Regions from separate parts of the Streptomyces capparidis genome, predicted to be linked through region 1. Evidence: riboswitches for the same ligand, from Rfam matches in the RefSeq annotation. Region 1 holds a riboswitch; each other region holds the start of a gene.
The links. Region 1 has a riboswitch for cobalamin ahead of ACYVO2_RS05285 (GHMP family kinase ATP-binding protein). Riboswitches for the same ligand answer to the same signal wherever they lie in the genome.
Positions count from the first base shown of each region.

Region 2: it holds a riboswitch for cobalamin, as region 1 does, so the genes downstream of both, ACYVO2_RS19950 (cobalamin biosynthesis protein) here and ACYVO2_RS05285 (GHMP family kinase ATP-binding protein) in region 1, are expected to answer to the same signal.
Region 3: it holds a riboswitch for cobalamin, as region 1 does, so the genes downstream of both, ACYVO2_RS24480 (ABC transporter substrate-binding protein) here and ACYVO2_RS05285 (GHMP family kinase ATP-binding protein) in region 1, are expected to answer to the same signal.

Region 1 covers NZ_BAAGTD010000004.1:115,574-121,883, forward strand. The annotation lists gene ACYVO2_RS05275 (RNA polymerase sigma factor) at 1-590, opposite strand, end outside; gene ACYVO2_RS05280 (universal stress protein) at 1,429-1,899, shown strand; cobalamin riboswitch at 1,893-2,114, shown strand; gene ACYVO2_RS05285 (GHMP family kinase ATP-binding protein) at 2,316-3,218, shown strand; gene ACYVO2_RS05290 (cysteine synthase family protein) at 3,215-4,237, shown strand; gene ACYVO2_RS05295 (ATP-grasp domain-containing protein) at 4,234-5,496, shown strand; gene ACYVO2_RS05300 (class I SAM-dependent methyltransferase) at 5,754-6,310, shown strand, end outside.
Region 2 covers NZ_BAAGTD010000024.1:293-6,602, forward strand. The annotation lists gene ACYVO2_RS19935 (class II aldolase/adducin family protein) at 1-457, opposite strand, end outside; gene ACYVO2_RS19940 (inorganic phosphate transporter) at 856-2,100, shown strand; gene ACYVO2_RS19945 (hypothetical protein) at 2,153-2,371, shown strand; cobalamin riboswitch at 2,574-2,698, shown strand; gene ACYVO2_RS19950 (cobalamin biosynthesis protein) at 2,866-3,861, shown strand; gene ACYVO2_RS19955 (cobyric acid synthase) at 3,858-5,357, shown strand; gene cobN (cobaltochelatase subunit CobN) at 5,500-6,310, shown strand, end outside.
Region 3 covers NZ_BAAGTD010000033.1:38,927-45,236, forward strand. The annotation lists gene pulA (pullulanase-type alpha-1,6-glucosidase) at 1-1,718, shown strand, start outside; cobalamin riboswitch at 1,802-1,982, shown strand; gene ACYVO2_RS24480 (ABC transporter substrate-binding protein) at 2,022-3,053, shown strand; gene ACYVO2_RS24485 (FecCD family ABC transporter permease) at 3,050-4,078, shown strand; gene ACYVO2_RS24490 (ABC transporter ATP-binding protein) at 4,075-4,848, shown strand; gene ACYVO2_RS24495 (MbtH family protein) at 4,902-5,126, opposite strand; gene fabG (3-oxoacyl-ACP reductase FabG) at 5,201-5,944, opposite strand; gene ACYVO2_RS24505 (amino acid adenylation domain-containing protein) at 5,970-6,310, opposite strand, start outside.

The sequences.
Region 1 (6,310 bases):
CCGCCCAATGCTTCGCGCAGCTTGCTGCGAGCCCGGTGCAGCCGTGATCTGACCGTGCCCACGGGGATACCGAGGGCCTGGGCCGCCTCCTCGTAGCCGAGATCACCCCAGGCCACCAGCAGCAGCACGTCCCGGTGCCGAGCGGGCAGCGCGGCCAGCGCCGCCGCCAGCTCGCGGCGTACGGCCCGCGCCCCCACCCGGTCCGCGGCCCGGTCGGCCAGCGGCTCGTCGTGGTCGGCGAGGGCCGGGACCCGGGCCATGGCCTTGAACCGGCGGGCCTCGGCCCGCCGATGCCGGCCGATCAGGTTGGTCGCTATGCCGAACAGCCAGGGCCGGGCGTCGGCGCCCGCGCCGCGGGCCGGGTCGTAGCGATGCCGCTGCCGGAACGCGGTGGTGAAGGTCTCCGCCACGAGGTCATCGGCGACCTCGCCGCCGAGGCGGCGGGCCGCATAGCGGTGCACGGCGTCGGCGTGCCGGTCGAAGAGCGCGGCGAACGCCTCGGGCTCATCCCGGGACCGCGCGATCACTGAGGCGTCGCTCTCCGCATCGGCACGCGTGGTGCCGATGCCGACGCCTGGTCCGACGGTCATCGGGGCTCCTCTCGTCCAAGGGACGACGCTCGAATACTTGGGCTTTCACCTGTCCTTCGCCCATCGCGCCGAAGCGGTTCCCTCAGACCTCATCGGCATGCCCCACGGACGGACCGGAGCGCACTGGGCCCTGCTGGGCCCGGGCGTCGAACTCCGCGCCACGCACTTCGACATCGAGGCCGCAGCCACCCGACTCGGCCAGGACTCTTCCTATCCCGACAGCACCGCATGGGTCGACTGCTTCCCGCACGCCCGCATGCCCGCACGCTCGCGCGACCGACGCCGACGCCCTCGCAGCCTTCGCTCCGTCGAGCCGGGCAAGGTGGCTGACGCGGGTGCGGTCGAGCGGGTGGCCGTCCCACCAGGCATCGAGGCGTATGAGGTTGAGCGCGCGCGACGGCGGAGGAGAAGGCGTGCTCCAGGTGGTCTTCCGGAGACCGACAGAGCGGGGACGTCTCATCCCGGTGACTGCGACGGCCTGGTGGATGGTTCCCGCGGTGCCCACACGGGTTCCGTACTTGGCTCGCCACCGCTTGTCGCGCTGCCGGAGGCGGGCGTGGTCGAGGACTTCTTAGACCTCGCGGGGTTGCGGGGAGGGGATCCGGCCTCCGGTCTTCGAGCTGTGGCGCACTGGTCGCGCGCCGGGCAGGGGCGGCATGTTTCCTGGTTGAACTCGATGACGATGGCCTTTCCCCGGAGATCCCCGGCGGCACCGACCCGCACTGCCCGCGGCACAGCCCCACCGCGGTCGTCTTCGTGCCGGCCCCGCCGGCGGGCGCGGGCACCTGACCGCGCGGCGGGAGCGCGGGAGGACACGGTCACGGCAGGAGGAGGCAGGGTGAGCCGGACGGACGACACACACGCACCCGGCGGCCGGATCGTGGTCGGCGTGGACGGCTCGGAGCCGTCCACGCGGGCACTGCGCTGGGCGCTGCGCCAGGCGGAGCTGACCGGGGGCGTCGTCGACCGGCACCCTGGCATGCGCGGCTCGCACCAGCGGCTGGGGGAGTCCACCGCTCCGTTCACCGACGCCGCCGACGCGATCTTCGGCGGCAGTTGGGCGGGGGACGCGGTCGCGGTCGCCGCCATCGTCTCGGGTCTCGGGGCGCTCAACGGCTGGACGATGATCCGCGCGGAGACGCCGAACCCGGCGGCGCGGACGGACTGTTCCCGCGGGCCGGCGGGCAGGCCGCGCGGCCCTCCCGCCGGCCCGCCGGCCGTCACACCGATCACATCGGGCCAACATCGCTGTATCAGGCCAATTGGACGAGCACGCTCTGTCGCGATCGGCCCGAGGCTCCTACGGTGATACACGCAGTTGGTTCGCACCTCCGTTCGGGGGCGCGTCGCAAGAGGGAACCCGGTGGGAATCCGGGACTGTCCCGCAGCGGTGAGTGGGAGCGAACGCCGTCAATGGCACTGGGGCGTCGAGTCGGCCCGGGAAGCGACGGCCAGTAGTGGTCCGGCGGATGTCCGCCGGGCGGGCCCACGAGTCCGAAGACCTGCCAGCCGCGCACGTGTGAGACGCACGGGCTGTGCACGGCGACCTCGGGGATTGGGTCGGCGCTTCCGAACGTTCCGACGGCGCACGCGCCGCGGAGCCGCCTCCCCCCGGGCCGGTGCCCAAAGGCTCGGGACGACGAGGGAGGACGCGCTCGTGACCGTTGAAGTCCGCATCCACGCCGGCCGTGGACCGACCGGCTGCCGACCCCGCCGCGGCGTGCCGTGCTGACACTCGGGGCAGGAGGACGGGGTCCGCGGCCCTCCGGCGGCCGTGCTGCCTCCGGCGCCTGCCACGGCACGCTGGGCGAGCTCTACCAGGGCCCGCTGGCCCCCGGGCCCGATCCGGACATCGCGCTGGTGTCCTTTCCGGTGGACCGGCACTCCTGGGTCCACTTCACCCCGGGACCGGACCCGGTCACGGCGCCGCCCCTCGGGTGGAAGGCGTCGACGGCGGCGGGCCTCTTCCTCGACCGCTTCGGCCTGTCGCTGCCGTCGGGCCGCTGGAGCACGCACTCCGAGCTGCTCGTCGGTGTCGGGATGGCCAGTTCCACCGCTGATGTCGTCGCGACGCTGCGCTGCCTGTTCCGCGTCTTCTCCCTGCCGTACGACCAGGACGCGGTCCTCGGTGTCCTGGCCGCGATCGAGCGGGCCGACAGCGTCTTCCTGGACGAGTTCGCTCTCCACCTCAGCGCCCGGCACCGCGTGGTCCGGCGGCTGGGCACGGGCATCGGCTTCCACACCGCCTACGTCGCGGAGCCCGGCACCGTGGACACCCAAGCCGTCACGGAGGGGCTGCTGCGGCACTACCGGCGTCGCGGCCAGGAGTACGAGCGGTGCCTGACCGACCTGCTCAAGGGCTTCGAGTCCGGTGACCGGGCCGTCGTCGCCCGAGCGGCGACCGCCAGCGCCGTGCTCTCCCAGGAGGTGCTGCCCAAGGAGACGTTCGAGGACCTGCTGGCCCACCGCGAGGAGTTCGGTGCCGACGGGGTGTTCGTCGCCCACACCGGATCCCTGATCGGCTACCTCTTCTCCCGCCGCCCGACCGGGGAGGCCAAGTCCGACCTGTCCGCTTTCTTCCGCTCGCTCGGCCACCAGTGCTCATTCGCCCAAGGAGGCTACGGGTGATCCACCACCACATCGCCGACGCCCTGAAGACGCCCGATCTGGTCCGCCTCACCGACCGCATGGTCCTGGTCCGGTTCGAGTCGATGAAGATCTACTCCGCGCTCGCGGCCGTCCGGCACCTGCTGGACCGGGGCGCGGTCCGCCCGGGGCAGACCCTGATCGACAGCTCCAGCGGCATCTACGCCTACGCGCTGGCGCTGGCCTGCCACCGCCACGGCCTGCGGTGCCACATCGTCGCGTCCACCACCGTGGACACCACCACCCTCGCCCAGTTGGAGATCCTGGGCGCCACCGTGGAGCAGGTCAGGCCGTCGCGGAACCTGAAACTCGACCAGGAGCTGCGGGTGCGGCGGGTGAAGCAGATCCTCGCCGAACGCCCCGGCTGCCACTGGATGCGCCAGTACCACGACGACGTCCACTACCTCGGCTACCGCGAAGTCGCCGACCTGGTCGCCACGGAGTGCGGCGGGCGGCCGCTGACCGTGGTCGGCGGCGTCGGCTCCGGCGCCTCGACAGGCGGGATCGTGGAGCACCTGCGGCTTCGCGACCCGTCGGTTCGGCTGGTGGGGGTGCAGCCGTTCGGCAGCGTGACGTTCGGCAGCCAGCACCACCACGACCCGGAGGCGATCATCGCGGGGATCGGGTCGTCGATCGTCTTCGACAACGTCCGCCACCACCTGTACGACGCCGTGCACTGGCTGGACTTCACCCACGCCATGGCCGGCGCGGTCGCCCTGCTCCGCGGGCACGCGGTGTTCGCCGGGCTGTCCACCGGCGCCGCCTACCTGGCGGCGGCCCACGAGGCGCGCCGCGACCCCGACCGGCTGCACCTGGTGGTCGGCGCCGACACCGGCCACCGCTACGTCGAGCGGGTCTTCGCCCGCCACCGGGAGGCCCCTGACCCCGCCACGCTCAAGCCCGTGGAGGTCGCGGACCCCGAGGAGATGGCCATGCCGTGGTCCACGATGGCGTGGAACCGCACCCCCTGCCCGGAGCGCTGGAAGGAGCGGGCGGCATGACCGTGGTCTGCCTGGAATCCCTCACCTTCGGACTCGGCCACCTGGTGCGCGCGGCCGACGCGCTCGGCGAGCGGCTGCGGCTGCTGACCCGTGACCCGTCCTGGTACGCCTACGAACTGGACCGGCTCCCCCCGGGCGCCCTGGACGTCGTGGAGACCGACACCTTCGACACCGAGCGGGTGGCCGAGCTGCTGCACCGCACCCCCCGGCTGCGCGGCCTGATCAGCTCCACCGACACCTGGACGCTGGTCGGCGCCGAACTGACCGCCCGTTTCGGCCTGCCCGGCCTCGACCCGGCCGTGCTGCGGCTGACCCGGGACAAGGCCGCCGTGCGGAACCGGCTGCACCGGGCCGGGCTGACCCGGGGCAGGGCCTTCGAGGCCGCGCCCGCCGCCGCGGAGCCGGGCACCGACCCGCGGGCGCTGCTGCTCGAGGAGGTGGGTCTGCCCGCGATCCTGAAGGACTCGGCGGGCACGGGCAGCCAGAATGTGTGGCTGGTCCGGGACGAGCGTGAGCTGGACGCGGCGCTGGCGGAGGCCGCCGGGCGGCGGCTGGCGGGCCGGCTGTTCGCCGAGCCGTGTTTCCGCGGCCCGGTGTACAGCGCCGAGACGCTCACCTGGGCGGGCCGGACCCGGCTGCTGGGCGTCTCGAGCCGGCTGATGTCCCCGGAACCGCGCTTCCGCGAGGAGACGACCGCGTTCCCCGTCGCCTTCCCGGAACCGCGGCGAGTGTCCCTCGAGCAGTGGCTCGGCCGCGTGCTCGCCGCGATCGGGTACACCGACCGCTTCGCCCATGTGGAGTTCGTGCTGACCGCCGACGGCCCGGAGGTGGTGGAGGTCAATCCGCGGATCGGCGGGGCCCTGGTCGGCGAGGGCATGTGCCGGGCGCTGGGCGTCAACGTGTACGAGGCGATGGTGGAGACGGCGCTGGGCCGCTGCCCCCGGCTGATGGACGCCCGGCCGCCCGGCGGGCCGGCGGTGGCCTTCGTCCTCGGCTACCCGGCCGCGCCCGGGGTGTTCACCGGGGTCGCCGGGCTCGACCGGCTGAAGGGGATGCCGGGCGCACCGGCCTGGTACCCGGTCAAGCGGATCGGTGACCGCCTGGAGCACCTCGACGACAGCCGGGGCTACGCGGGCATCGTCTACGCGGAGGCCGAGACCGCCGAACTCGCCACGCACCGGGCCGTGGCCGCCGCCAACACCGTGCGGGTGCTCACCGAGCCCTTCGCCGACCGGCCCGGGCGGACGGACGGTGGGTGAGCGGCCGGGGGCGCCGCGGGCCCGGGCCCCATGGTGGCCACACTCAGCGGTCCGCCGCGGTTCCTGCCGCCCAACTCGTCGCTGATCCCGCTCGGCAGCTTCATGGTCGCCGCGCGGCCGGAACGGCGCGCCGCGCGCCGGCGACGGCGGGGAGGACGGCGGCAGCGGGGAGGGCAGCGGCCGGGCCGAGGGAGAGCACGACGGGAACCGCCACGACGACAACCGGGGCGACGACGGACAAGGAGCACCGAGACACCATGACCCACACGAGCGGATTCCAGGACGACGACTTCTGGACCGAGTTCCACGACTTCCTCTTCCCCGATGAGCGCTACGCCCGGGCGGAGGAACTGCTCGACAGCTCCCCCCTGCTGTCCTTCGCGCCCGAAGCGCGGGTGCTGGACCTGTGCTGCGGGCCGGGCGTGTTCACCGTGCCGCTGGCCCGCCGCGGCTTCGCCGTGACGGGTGTGGACCGCAGCCCGGCCATGCTGGAGCGGGCGCGGGCGCTGTCCGCAGGGGCCGGGGCGCCGGTCCGGTACGTCCGGGCCGACGTGCTGGAGTACGCGGAGCCGGGCGCCTTCGACGTGGTGCTCAACATGTTCACCTCGTTCGGGTACTTCGAGGACCCCGCCGACAACGCCCGCGTCCTGCGCACGATGTACACCTGTCTGGCCCCCGGGGGGAGCGTGCTGCTGGACCTGGCCGGGAAGGAGCAGCTCGCCCGCAGGGTCACCCCGCCGAAGGTGGTGCGGCGCGGCGCGGACCTGCTGGTGCAGACCGACACCGTGCTGGACGACTGGGCGCGGCTGCGCAG
Region 2 (6,310 bases), on a different contig from region 1:
AGCCGGTGCGGTCGCGCAGGGCGTCGAGCATGTGCGCGGCCAGCTCCGGGGTGCCGTAGGTGGCGTAGGCGGCCACCCGGACGGGGCCGCCGAGCGCCGCCGCCATGTAGTGGATGGTCGGCAGCTCGTCCACCAGCGTGGAGGCGGCGGTGGCGTACACGGAGTGGGTGTGCACCACGGCGCGGGCCGGCGTCTCCCGGTAGACCGCGAGGTGCATGGGAAGCTCGCTGGTGGGGCGCGCGGTGCCGTGCACCGGGGCGCCGTCGAGGTCCACCGCGACCAGGTGGCCGGGGCCGAGTTCGTGGTAGCGCACCCCGGTGGGGGTGACGACGACCAGGTCGCCCACGCGTGCGGAGACGTTGCCCGAGGTGCCGACGACCAGCCCGTCCTCGGTCATCCGCCGCGCCGTCGCGGTGACCTGCTCCCAGGCGCGCATGAGATCCGCGTTCACTGCCATGCGGCGACCTTACGGGCGGCGGGGCGGCGGGCGGGAGAGGGTGCGGGGCGGGGGCGGCCGGTGTGCGGGTGGTGTCCCCGGGCGGGGCGTGGGGGGGGCGTGTTCTCGGTTGAGCGTTCCCGGGCAGGGGGCGTTTCCCGGCGGAGTGCGCTGGGAGCGCACATCCCTGGCGCGCGGGGTCGGTGACGATACGGCGCGCAGGGCGCGCACGGCGCGTCGTCAGCTCCCCGATGCGACACCCGAGAAAAGTGACACATGTCACATATACGGGCGCACAACCCCGAGGAATCCGGGCCGCGGAGGCGGCGCACCGCCACGCCAATCCGCGTTCACCTTCCGTTCATCCGAATTCCGTACGGTCGCCACGCCACCGACCCTCTCGAAGATTGCCTGGGTGCATGGAACACATCACGCTTCTCATCGGGATCGTGATCATTACGGCCCTCGTGTTCGACTTCACGAACGGCTTCCACGACACGGCCAACGCGATGGCGACCACCATCTCCACCGGGGCGATGAAGCCCAAGGCCGCGGTGGCCATGTCCGCGGTGCTCAACCTCGTCGGAGCGTTCCTGTCGGTGGAGGTCGCCAAGACCATCTCCGGCGGCATCATCGACGAAGCGGCAGGCGTCCAACCGGAAGTGATCTTCGCCGGTCTGGTCGGAGCGATCGTGTGGAACCTGCTCACCTGGCTCGCCGGGCTGCCGTCCAGCTCCTCCCACGCCCTGTTCGGCGGCCTGATCGGCGCCACGGTCGTCTCGGTCGGCCTCGACGGCGTCAACGGCGACAAGGTGATGATGAAGGTCCTCATCCCCGCCGTCGCCGCGCCGATCGTGGCCGGCTGCGCCGCGGCCCTCGCCACCCGCCTCACCTACCGCCTCGGCCGCGGCCTGGACGAGAAGGCGTCGTCCAAGGGCTACCGCGCCGGGCAGATCACCTCCGCCGCGCTGGTCTCCCTGGCCCACGGCACCAACGACGCCCAGAAGACCATGGGTGTGATCACCCTGGCGCTGATCAGCGGCGGCGCGCTGGGCGCCGACGCCGACCCGCCGCTGTGGGTCATCGTCTCCGCCGGCCTGGCCATCTCGCTCGGCACCTACCTCGGCGGCTGGCGCATCATCCGCACCATGGGCAAGGGCCTGACCGACATCGAGCCGCCGCAGGGCTTCGCCGCCCAGACCGGCGCCGCCGCGGTCATCCTCAGCTCCTCCCACATCGGGTTCGCGCTGTCCACCACCCAGGTCTGCTCCGGCGCGGTGCTCGGCTCCGGCGTCGGCCGCAAGGGCGCCCCGGTGCGCTGGGGCGTGGCGGGCCGCATGGCCACCGCCTGGCTGCTGACCCTCCCGGCCGCGGGCTCGGTCGCCGCGGCCGCCGCCCTCCTCGCCGACCAGGGCGACGCCGGGGTCGCCGCCGTGGCCGTGCTCGGCATCCTGGCCTGCTCCGCGATCTGGCTGGCCTCGCGCCGCAAGCCGGTGCACGCGGACAACGTCAACGAGGTGGACGAGCCCGCCGCCGTGGACGAGGTCACCGTGGTGCCGGTCGTCCCGGGCACGGACACCGCCCCGGCCGCTCCCGCGCCGATGGCCGCGTCCGTCCCCGCCCCCGCCGCCGAGCCCGCGCCCGCCGCGGCCCCCACCGCCTGACCCCTCGCCCGGCCTCCCCCCTGACGGCCTCCCCCCTTCCTGGAGTCTTCCCGTGCACATCGACTGGGCCGCCCTCGGCGCGGTGTTCGGCGTCAGCGTCGTCGTCACCGTCGGCCTCGTGGGCCTGTTCACCCTGGGCATCATCGGCATGTCCCGGCAGGCGACCGCCACCGGCGGCGCCTCCGGCGCGGTGGCGCGCACCGGCGCGTACACCTGCTTCGCGCTGTGCGCCGCGGCCGTGGCCTACGGCATCCACCTGATCGTCTCCTGACGTCCCGGCAGGCCCCGGGGATGGCCGGCCGCCCCCCTGCGCGGGCTTGCGGCCAAGCCCTTCACGGGCCCGGGAATTGACCGCACTCGGGGTGCGTCGGCGCTGCTCACGGCGCTGACGCACCCCGCTCTCGCGTCACGGGGCGGAGTTGACGGCCTCTCCCGCCACGTGGTGGTATCGGAGCCGCCATGCGGCGGCAGGAGAGGAAGCCGGTGAGAATCCGGCGCGGTCCCGCCACTGTCACCGGGGAGCGTCCCTCCACCCGAGGTCACGGTCGGAAACGGCTGGAAGACCGGAGGGAGCGTCGATCCGGGAGCCAGGAGACTCTCACCGCCGGTCACGTCGAACCAGGGCGCGGACCCTGAGTGAGGACATCTGCCATGCCCGGCTCCAGCCGACCACCCGCACCGCCCGCCCCCGCACGAGGCCACCGCCCGACGGGCTGACCAGTGGGCCCCTCCTCCTCGACCGCCTCCGCGTCGTTCACGCTCGGGGTGGCGCTCGGTTACGCCGGTGACCTGCTGCTCGGCGACCCCCGACGGGGGCACCCGGTGGCCGCGTTCGGCCGGGCCGCGGGCGCGCTCGAACACCGCCTGTGGCGCGACCACCGCGCCGCGGGCGCCGTCCACACCGCCGTGTGCGCCGGCGGGGTCGACGCGGGCGCCGCGGCGCTGGCCCGCGCGGCGCGCGGCCGGGCGCTGCCCTCCGCCGCGCTGACCGCCGCCGCGACCTGGACCGTGCTCGGCGGGACCTCGCTGGCCCGGGAGGCCCGCGCCGTCGCCGCCGCGCTGGACGCCGGGGACCTGGCCGCGGCGCGGGAGCGGTTGCCGCACCTGTGCGGACGCGACCCCATGGCCCTGGACGCCGACGGGATCGCCCGCGCCGTGGTGGAGTCCGTCGCGGAGAACACCTCCGACGCCGTGGTGGGCGCGCTGGTGTGGGGGGCGCTCGCGGGCGTGCCGGGGCTGCTGGGCTTCCGCGCGGTGAACACGCTGGACGCGATGGTCGGCCACCGCTCCCCCCGCCACCTGCGGTTCGGCTGGGCCGCCGCCCGCCTGGACGACGCGGTGGGCTGGCCGGGCGCCCGGCTCACCGCAGCGCTCACGGTGCTGGCCGCCCCCGACCGGCGCGGCGCGCTGCGGGCGTGGCGGCGGGACGGGCACCGCCACCCAAGCCCCAACGCGGGGCGGGCCGAGGCCGCGTTCGCCGGGGCGCTCGGGGTGCGGCTCGGCGGGACGCTGTCCTACGGCGGGCGGGTGGAGCACCGGCCGGTGCTGGGCGCCGAGGGGCGGCCGGTCGCGGTGGCGGACGTCGAGCGCGCGGTGCGTCTGTCGGCGCGCGTGGGGGCGCTCGCGCTCGGCGCGGCGGTGGCCGGGCACTGCGCCCGGCGCGCGGTGGTGCGCGCCGTGGTGCGGCGGGCGGCGGGACGCGAGGGAGCGGCGGGCACGGGGTCGGGATCGGTATCGGGATCGGGGAGGCGGACGCGGTGACGGGTGGCGGACTGCTGGTGGCCGGGACGGCCTCCGACGCGGGCAAGAGCGTGGTCACCGCGGGGATCTGCCGGTGGCTGGTGCGCAAGGGGGTGAAGGTCGCCCCGTTCAAGGCGCAGAACATGTCGCTGAACTCCTTCGTCACCCGCGAGGGCGCCGAGATCGGCCGCGCGCAGGCCATGCAGGCGCAGGCCGCGCGCGTCGAGCCGACCGCCGCGATGAACCCCGTGCTGCTCAAGCCGGGCGGCGACCGCAGCAGCCAGGTGGTGCTGCTCGGCCGCCCGGTCGGCGAGCTGAGCGCCCGCGGCTACCACGACGGGCGGCAGCGCGAGCTGTTCGGCACCGTCCTGGAGTGCCTGGAGGGGCTGCGGCGGGAGTACGACGCGGTGATCTGCGAGGGCGCGGGCAGCCCCGCCGAGATCAACCTGCGGCGCACCGACATCGTCAACATGGGCCTGGCCACGGCGGCGGGCCTGCCGGTGGTGCTGGTCGGGGACATCGACCGGGGCGGGGTGTTCGCGTCGCTGTACGGCACGGTGGCGCTGCTGTCCGGGACCGACCAGCGGCACCTGGCGGGGTTCGTGGTCAACAAGTTCCGCGGCGACGTGACGCTGCTCGAGCCGGGCCTGGAGAGCCTGCGGCGGCTGACCGGCCGCCCGGTGCTCGGGGTGCTGCCGATGGTGCCCGGGCTCGGCATCGACGAGGAGGACGGCCTCGGCCTCGCCCGGCGCTCCGGGGCGGCCGCCGCTCCCCCGCACGGCCGCGAGACGCTGCGGGTGGCGGTCGCGGCGGTGCCGCTGCTGTCGAACTTCACCGACGTGGACGCGCTGGCCGCCGAGCCCGGGGTGCTGGTGCGCTTCGTGGAGCGGCCCGAGGAGCTCGCCGACGCCGACCTGGTGGTGCTGCCGGGCACGCGCGGCACCGTCCGGGCGCTGCGCTGGCTGCGGGAGCGCGGCTTCGCCGAGGCGCTGGCCCGCCGGGCCGCCGAGGGCCGCCCCGTGCTGGGGGTGTGCGGCGGCTACCAACTGCTCGGCGCGAGCATCGAGGACGACGTGGAGTCCCGCGCGGGCGCGGTGGACGGGCTCGGGCTGCTGCCGGTGCGCACCGTCTTCGCGCCGGACAAGACCCTGGCCCGGCCGACCGGGCGGGCGCTGGACGAGACCGTGCACGGCTACGAGATCCACCACGGGGTGGTGGAGGTGCTCGGCGGCGAGCCGTTCCTCGACGGCTGCCGGGTGGGCGCGGTGTGGGGCACGACCTGGCACGGGGCGCTGGAGAACGACGGGTTCCGCAGGGCGTTCCTGCGCCGGGTGGCGGCCGACGCCGGGCGGGCGTTCGAGCCCGCGCCGGACACCCGGTTCGGGGAGCTGCGCGAGGAGCAGCTCGACCGCCTGGGCGACCTGGTGGAGGAGCACGCCGACACCGGCGCGCTGCTGCGGCTGATCGAGGACGGCGTGCCGGAGGGCCTGCCGTTCGTTCCGCCGGGGGCGCCGTGAGCGGGGGCGCCGTGAGCGGGGGCGCCGCCGGGAGGGCCGCCGGGCGTGCGGGAGCCGCTCCCGCACCGACCGCCCGGGATGCACACATCATCGGATATTCGCAGGATTCGCCTCGCGGCGGAGCTATGAACCAGGAGGGCGCGTGACCACCGTTCTGCTGCTGTCCACCGCCGACACGGACCTGCTGGCCGCCCGGGCGTCCGGCGCCGGGTACCGGATCGGCAACCCCGCGCGCGTCGACGTCGCGGACGACCTGCCCGGCCTGCTCGACGGCGCCGACGTCGCCGTGGTGCGGCTGCTCGGCGGGAAGCGCGCCTGGGAGGACGGCCTCGCCGCCGTGCGCGCCTCCGGGGTGCCCGCGGTGCTGCTCGGCGGCGAGGCCGTGCCGGACGCGGAGCTGATGGCCGAGTCCACCGTCCCGGCGGGCGTGGTCGCCGAGGCGCTGCGCTACCTGGTCGAGGGCGGCCCGGGGAACCTGGCCGAACTGGCCCGCTTCCTCTCCGACACCGTGCTGCTGACCGGTGAGGGCTTCGCGCCGCCGCGCCCCATGCCCGTCTTCGGGGTGCACGGCGACCGGGCCGCCAAGCCGGAGCGCCCCACCGTGGGCGTGCTGTTCTACCGGGCGCACGAGCTGTCGGGGAACACCACGTTCGTGGACGTGCTGTGCGACGCCGTCGAGGAGCGCGGCGGCAACGCCCTGCCGGTGTACTGCGGCTCCCTGCGCGGCGCCGACCCCGGCCTGTACGAGCTGCTGGGGCGCTGCGACGCGATCGTAACCACGGTGCTGGCGGCGGGCGGCACCGTCGCGGCCGACGCCTCGGCGGGCGGCGCCGACGAGGCCTGGGACGTCGGGGCGCTCGCCGGGCTCGACGTGCCGGTGATCCAGGGCCTGTGCCTGACGACGAGCCGGGCCGCTTGGGAGGGCTCCGACGCCGCGCTGTCCCCGATGGACG
Region 3 (6,310 bases), on a different contig from region 1:
CCGAGGCGGGCACGACGCACGTGCACCTGCTGCCCGCCTTCGACTTCGCCACCGTGCCCGAGCGGAAGGCCGACCAGGCGGCGCCCGAGTGCGACCTCGCCGCCCTGCCGGCCGACTCCGAGCGGCAGCAGGAGTGCGTGTCCGCGACGGCCGGCGAGGACGCCTACAACTGGGGGTACGACCCGTACCACTACACGGTGCCCGAGGGCTCCTACGCCTCCGACCCGGACGGCACCCGCCGCACCGTGGAGTTCCGGAAGATGGTCAAGGCCCTCAACGAGGACGGGCTGCGCGTGGTGATGGACGTGGTCTACAACCACACCAGCGCCGCCGGGCAGGCGAGGACCTCCGTGCTCGACCGGATCGTGCCCGGCTACTACCACCGGCTGCTCGCCGACGGCTCGGTGGCCGACTCGACCTGCTGCGCCAACACCGCGCCCGAGCACACCATGATGGGCCGGCTCGTGGTCGACTCGGTCGTCACCTGGGCCCGGCAGTACAAGGTGGACGGCTTCCGCTTCGACCTCATGGGCCACCACCCGAAGGAGAACATCCTGGCGGTCCGCGCGGCCCTGGACGCGCTCACGGTCCGCGAGGACGGCGTGGACGGCAGGAGCATCGTCCTGTACGGCGAGGGCTGGGACTTCGGCGAGGTCGCCGACGGCGCCCGCTTCACCCAGGCCACGCAGGAGAACATGGCCGGCACGGGTGTGGCCACCTTCTCCGACCGGGCCAGGGACGCGGTGCGCGGCGGCGGCCCGTTCGACGCCGACCCCGGTGTCCAGGGCTTCGCCTCCGGGCTGTACACCGAGCCCAACGGCTCGGCGGCGAACGGCTCCCCGGCCGAGCAGCGGGCCCGCCTGCTGCACTACCAGGACCTGATCAAGGTGGGTCTCTCGGGCAATCTGAAGTCGTTCACGTTCACCGACAGCGGCGGCAGGACGGTGACCGGCGCCGACGTGGACTACGGCGGCGCGCCCGCCGGGTACGCGGACGCGCCGGGCGACGCCCTGGCGTACGCCGACGCGCACGACAACGAGTCCCTGTACGACGCGCTGGCGTTCAAGCTGCCCCGCTCCGTCCCGGCCGCGGACCGGGCCCGCATGCAGGTCCTGGCGATGGCGACGGCCGCCTTCTCGCAGGGCCCCGCGCTCTCCCAGGCCGGCACGGACCTGCTGCGCTCGAAGTCGCTGGACCGCAACTCCTACGACAGCGGCGACTGGTTCAACGCGATCCACTGGGACTGCCGGGACGGCAACGGCTTCGGCCGCGGCCTGCCGCCGGCCGCGGACAACGCGGACAAGTGGTCGCACGCCAGGCCGCTGCTGGCCGCGGACACCCTCAGGCCGGGCTGCGCGGAGATCGAGCACGCCGCGGCCGCGTACCGGGACCTGCTGCGGATCCGCAGCACGGAGAGCGCCTTCAGCCTGGCCACGGCCGGTCAGGTGCAGCGGGCGCTGTCCTTCCCGCTGTCGGGCCGGGACGAGGTGCCCGGGGTGGTCACGATGCGGCTCGGCGACCTGGTGGTCGTCTTCAACGCCACCCCCGACCGCGTCCCCCAGCGGATCGCCGAGCTGGCGGGCGAGGCCCACGGGCTGCACCCGGTCCAGGCCGCGGGCGCTGACGAGCGGGTGAGGTCCGCCGCGTACGACAGCGCCACGGGCACCTTCACGGTGCCGCCGCGCACGGTCGCGGTGTTCGCGCCCACCAGCCGCTAGGGGGTCCCCGGGTGCCGCCGCGTCAGGGGCGGTGGCACCCGGGGGTGCGGGCGGCGGCGGGGGACGGGCGGCTTGGGGCGGCGTGATAGCTTGCCCGGGCCAGTCAAGGGAATCCGGTGCGAATCCGGAACTGACGCGCAGCGGTGAGGGTGACGGGCGGGGCAGTACGAGCCACTGGACGCAGGTCGGCACGACCGAGGTCCGGGAAGGCGCCCCGTCCGGGTGATCCCGAGTCCGAAGACCTGCTGGCGGCCTTGTCCGAACGGGTCCCGCGCCTGGGCCCTCGACACACGAGGAACATCCGTGCCCGTCACGCACCCCCCGCGCTTCCCCGCCCTGCTCCTGGCCTCGGCGCTGCTGCTGGCCGCCTGCGGTGAGGACGCCTCCCCGCGCTCCTCCGGCGCCCCCTCCGGCCGGGCCGTGGTCCTGGACAACTGCGGTCAGCGGGTGGAGATCGCCGCCCCGCCCGAGCGGGCGGTGTCCCTGAACCAGGGCACCACCGAGATCATGCTCGCCCTGGGCCTCGCCGACCGGATGGCGGGCACCGGCACCTGGACCGACCCGGTGATGAAGGGCCTGGAGAAGGCCGAGGCGCGGGTGCCCAGGCTGGCCGACAACGCCCCTTCCTTCGAGAAGGTGCTGGCCGCCGAGCCGGACTTCGTCGCCGCGTCCTTCGCGTCCACGTTCGCCAAGGGCGGTGTGGCGCCGCGCGGGAAGTTCCGGGAGCTGGGCGTGCCCACCTACCTCTCCCCCGCCGACTGCGCGGGCAAGGACAACAGCGGCGACGGCGACGGGGCGCGGACCGAGCCGCTGACCATGGACACCGTGTACGGCGAGGTGCGGGACCTGGCGCGGGTCTTCGGTGCGGAGGAGCGCGGCGAGCGGCTCGTCCGCGACCTGCGGGCCCGGATGGACCGGGCCACCGAAGGGATCGACGCCGACGGCACCTCGGTCCTGTACTGGTTCGCCAACCAGAAGTCCCCCTACATGGCGGGCTGCTGCGGCGCCCCCGGAGTGATCACCGAGGCGCTCGGCGCGCGGAACGCCTTCGACGACACCACCCAGGAGTGGCCCCAGGTCAACTGGGAGACCGTCGTCGACCGCGACCCCGACGTGCTGGTGATCGGCGACCTCACCCGCAGGTCGCAGACGGCCGAGACCGCCGCGAAGAAGATCGCGTTCCTGGAGTCCGACCCGGTGACCAGGAACATGGACGCGGTGCGGCACAAGCGCTATGTGCTGCTCAGCGGGCAGGCCATGAACCCGACGATCCGCACCGTCGAGGGGGTGGAGAAGGTCGCGGCGGCGCTGCGCGCGTGGGGCCTCGCCGGGTGACGGCGGCGACCGCGACCGGGGTCCTGCTGCGCACGTCCGCCGGCGCCGCCGCGCTGGCCGTGTCCGTCGCGGTGGCGATCACCATCGGCCCGGCGGACATCGGCGTGCGCGACGTGTGGTCCGTGGTGGCCGCGCACCTGGGCGGCGGGACCTCCGGGCTGAGCCCGATCCGGGACGGCATCGTGTGGAACCTGCGGCTGCCCCGCACCCTGCTGGCGGCCGTGTGCGGGGCGGGTCTCGCGGTGTGCGGGGCGGTGATGCAGTCCCTGCTGCGCAACCCGCTCGCCGACCCGTTCGTGCTCGGGGTGTCCTCGGGCGCCTCGACGGGCGCCGTGGCGGTGGTGGTGCTGGGCGCGGGCGGCGGCGCGCTGTCGGTCTCCGGGGGAGCGTTCGCCGGGGCGGTGTGCTCGTTCGCGCTGGTGCTGCTGCTCAGCCACACCCTGGGCGGCACCACCGACCGGGTGGTGCTGTCCGGGGTGGCCGCGATGCAGTTGTTCTCGGCGCTCACCTCGTTCGTCGTGATGACCGCCGCCGACGCGGAGACCACCCGCGGGGTGCTGTTCTGGCTGCTCGGCTCGCTCGGCGGGGCCGGGTGGAGCGACGTGTGGCGCTGTGCGGCGGTGCTGGTGGTCGCCCTGGCCGTCTGCCTGGGCCACGCGCGCACCCTGGACGCCTTCGCGTTCGGGCAGGACGCGGCGGCCTCGCTCGGGGTCGCGGTGGCGCGCACCCGGCTGGTGCTGCTGTGCGTCACCGCGCTGCTGACGGCCGCGCTGGTCAGCTCGGCGGGCGCGATCGGCTTCGTCGGGCTGGTCCTGCCGCACGCCGCCCGCGCGGTGGCCGGGCCCGGGCACGGGCGGCTGCTGCCGCTCACCGCCCTGGCCGGCGCGGTGTTCCTGGTGTGGGTGGACACCCTGGCCCGCACCGCGCTCGACCCGCAGGAGGTGCCGGTGGGCGTGGTGACCTCGCTGATCGGCGTGCCCGCGTTCGTGCTGGTGCTGTACCGCACCCGGAGGGTCGCGCGATGACGCTCGCCGCCGACCGGGTCACGCGCGCCGCCGACGGGCGGTTGATCCTCGACGGCGTGTGCGTCAGCCCGGCCCCCGGGTCCGTCACCGGGCTGCTGGGCCCCAACGGCTCGGGGAAGTCCACGCTGCTGCGGCTGCTCGCCGGGGTGCTGGCGCCGGCCTCGGGCGTCGTCACCCTCGACGGCCGGGCGCTGGAGCAGTGGGGCCGCAGGGCCGTCGCCCGGCGGGTGGCCGTGGTCGAGCAGCAGGCGGACACGCAGGTGGAGCTGACGGTGCTGGACGTGGTGCGGCTCGGCCGGATCCCGCACCGCCGCGCCTGGGCTCCCCCGTCCCCGGCGGACGAGGCAGCGGTGCGCGCCGCCCTGGACCGCACCGGCCTCACCGACCGGGCCGGGCGCCTGTGGCGGACCCTGTCCGGCGGGGAGCGGCAGCGCGTCCAGATCGCCCGCGCGCTCGCCCAGGAGCCGCGCGAGCTGCTGCTGGACGAGCCCACCAACCACCTCGACGTCCGGCACCAGCTCGCCCTGCTGGCGCTGGTCGCGGAGCTCCCCGTGACCAGCGTCGTGGCCCTGCACGACCTGAACCTGGCGGCGATGTACTGCGACCGGGTGGTCGTGCTCGACCGGGGCCGGGTGGTGGCGGGCGGCACTCCGCGGGAGGTCCTCACCGAGGAGCTGATCGCCGAGGTCTACGGCGTGCGGTGCGCGGTCGCCGCGGGGCCCGGCGGCCGGCCCCACATCCGGTACCTCGGGGTGGTGTCCGGGACCTGAGCGGGCGGGCGGGGGCGCGCCCGGGCCGCCGGTGGCCGCGCCCCCGCCGCCGGTCACCCGCGGGCGGACTGGTCCGGCGGGGCCCCGGTCAGGGACCGAGGGCGCTGGTCCGGCCAGTGGGCGTCGATCCAGGCCAGGGCCTCGTCGCGGGGGGCCGCGGGGCGGGCGACGGTCCAGCCCTCGGGGACGGCGGCGAAGGCGGGCCACAGGCTGTGCTCGCCCTCGGCGTTGACCAGGACGAGGCAGGCGGTGCGGTCGTCGTCGAAAGGATGGGGCATGGCGGGGTCTCCCGTGGGGTCGGTGCCAGCCGGCGGTGGACGGGGCCGGCGGCGGACGGCGGGGCGGCGGGCGGCTAGCGCAGCCCGCCGTCCACCCGGACGACGGTGCCGGTGATGTAGGAGGCGCCGGGGGACAGCAGATACGCCACCAGGTCGGCCACCTCCTCGGGGCGGCCGGCGCGGCCCAGCGGGATCCGGGCGGCGGCCCGCTCCAGGACGTCCTCGGGCAGGCCGTCGAGGATGCCGGTGTCGATGAAGCCGGGCGCGACCACGTTGGCCCGCACGCCGTGCCGGCCCACCTCCTGGGCCAGGGAGGTGGTGAAGCCGACGATGCCCGCCTTGGACGCGGCGTAGTTGGTCTGGGCGGCGTTGCCCTGGAGCCCGGCGACCGAGGAGAGGGTGACGACGGCGCCGCGCCCGCGCCGCGCCATCTCCGGGACGACCGCACGGCAGACGTGGTAGACGCCGTCGAGGTTCACCCGCAGCACCTCGTGCCAGTCGTCGTCCTCCATCAGCGCCAGCGGGGCGTCCCTGAGGACCGCGGCCGAGGCGACCAGGGCGGTGATCGGGCCGAGGGCGTCCTCGGCCGCCTCCACCAGGTCCCGCACGGCGGCGGCGTCGGACACGTCGGCGCGCCGCAGGTACACCCTGCGGCCGAGCGCGGTCAGCTCCTTCTCCAGTTGCCGGGCGGCCGCGCCGTCGGAGGCGTAGCACAGGGCGAGGTCGTGGCCGTCGCGGGCCAGGCGCAGGGCGGTGGCGCGGCCGATGCCGCGGGTGCCGCCGGTCACCAGCGCCACCGGGGCGGGGGTCTGCTTCACGGGTCCTCCGTGGGGATGCGGGTGGTCAGTCGTCCAGGACGGTCTCGCGCAGGGCGCGGCGCAGGTCGGTGACGCGGCGCCCGGGGTCGGCCGCCACCAGGCGCAGCAGGTGCTCCCACTGGCGCAGCAGCACGCCCATGACCCGGCCGTCCAGGCGCTCGGGCGAGTACAGCCACAGGCCGCGCAGGCTGCCGCCGGTCTCGCGCATCATCAGGTAGAGGTCCACCACGGACGGCCGCATGGCGGTGATCAGCTCGGGGAACACCCCGTCGTCGCCGACCCGGACGTCCAGCGGCGCCACCCGCAGGCCGGGCAGGCGCAGCGTGGTCTCGGGGGCGTTGAGCAGGTTGAACAGGATCCGGAACG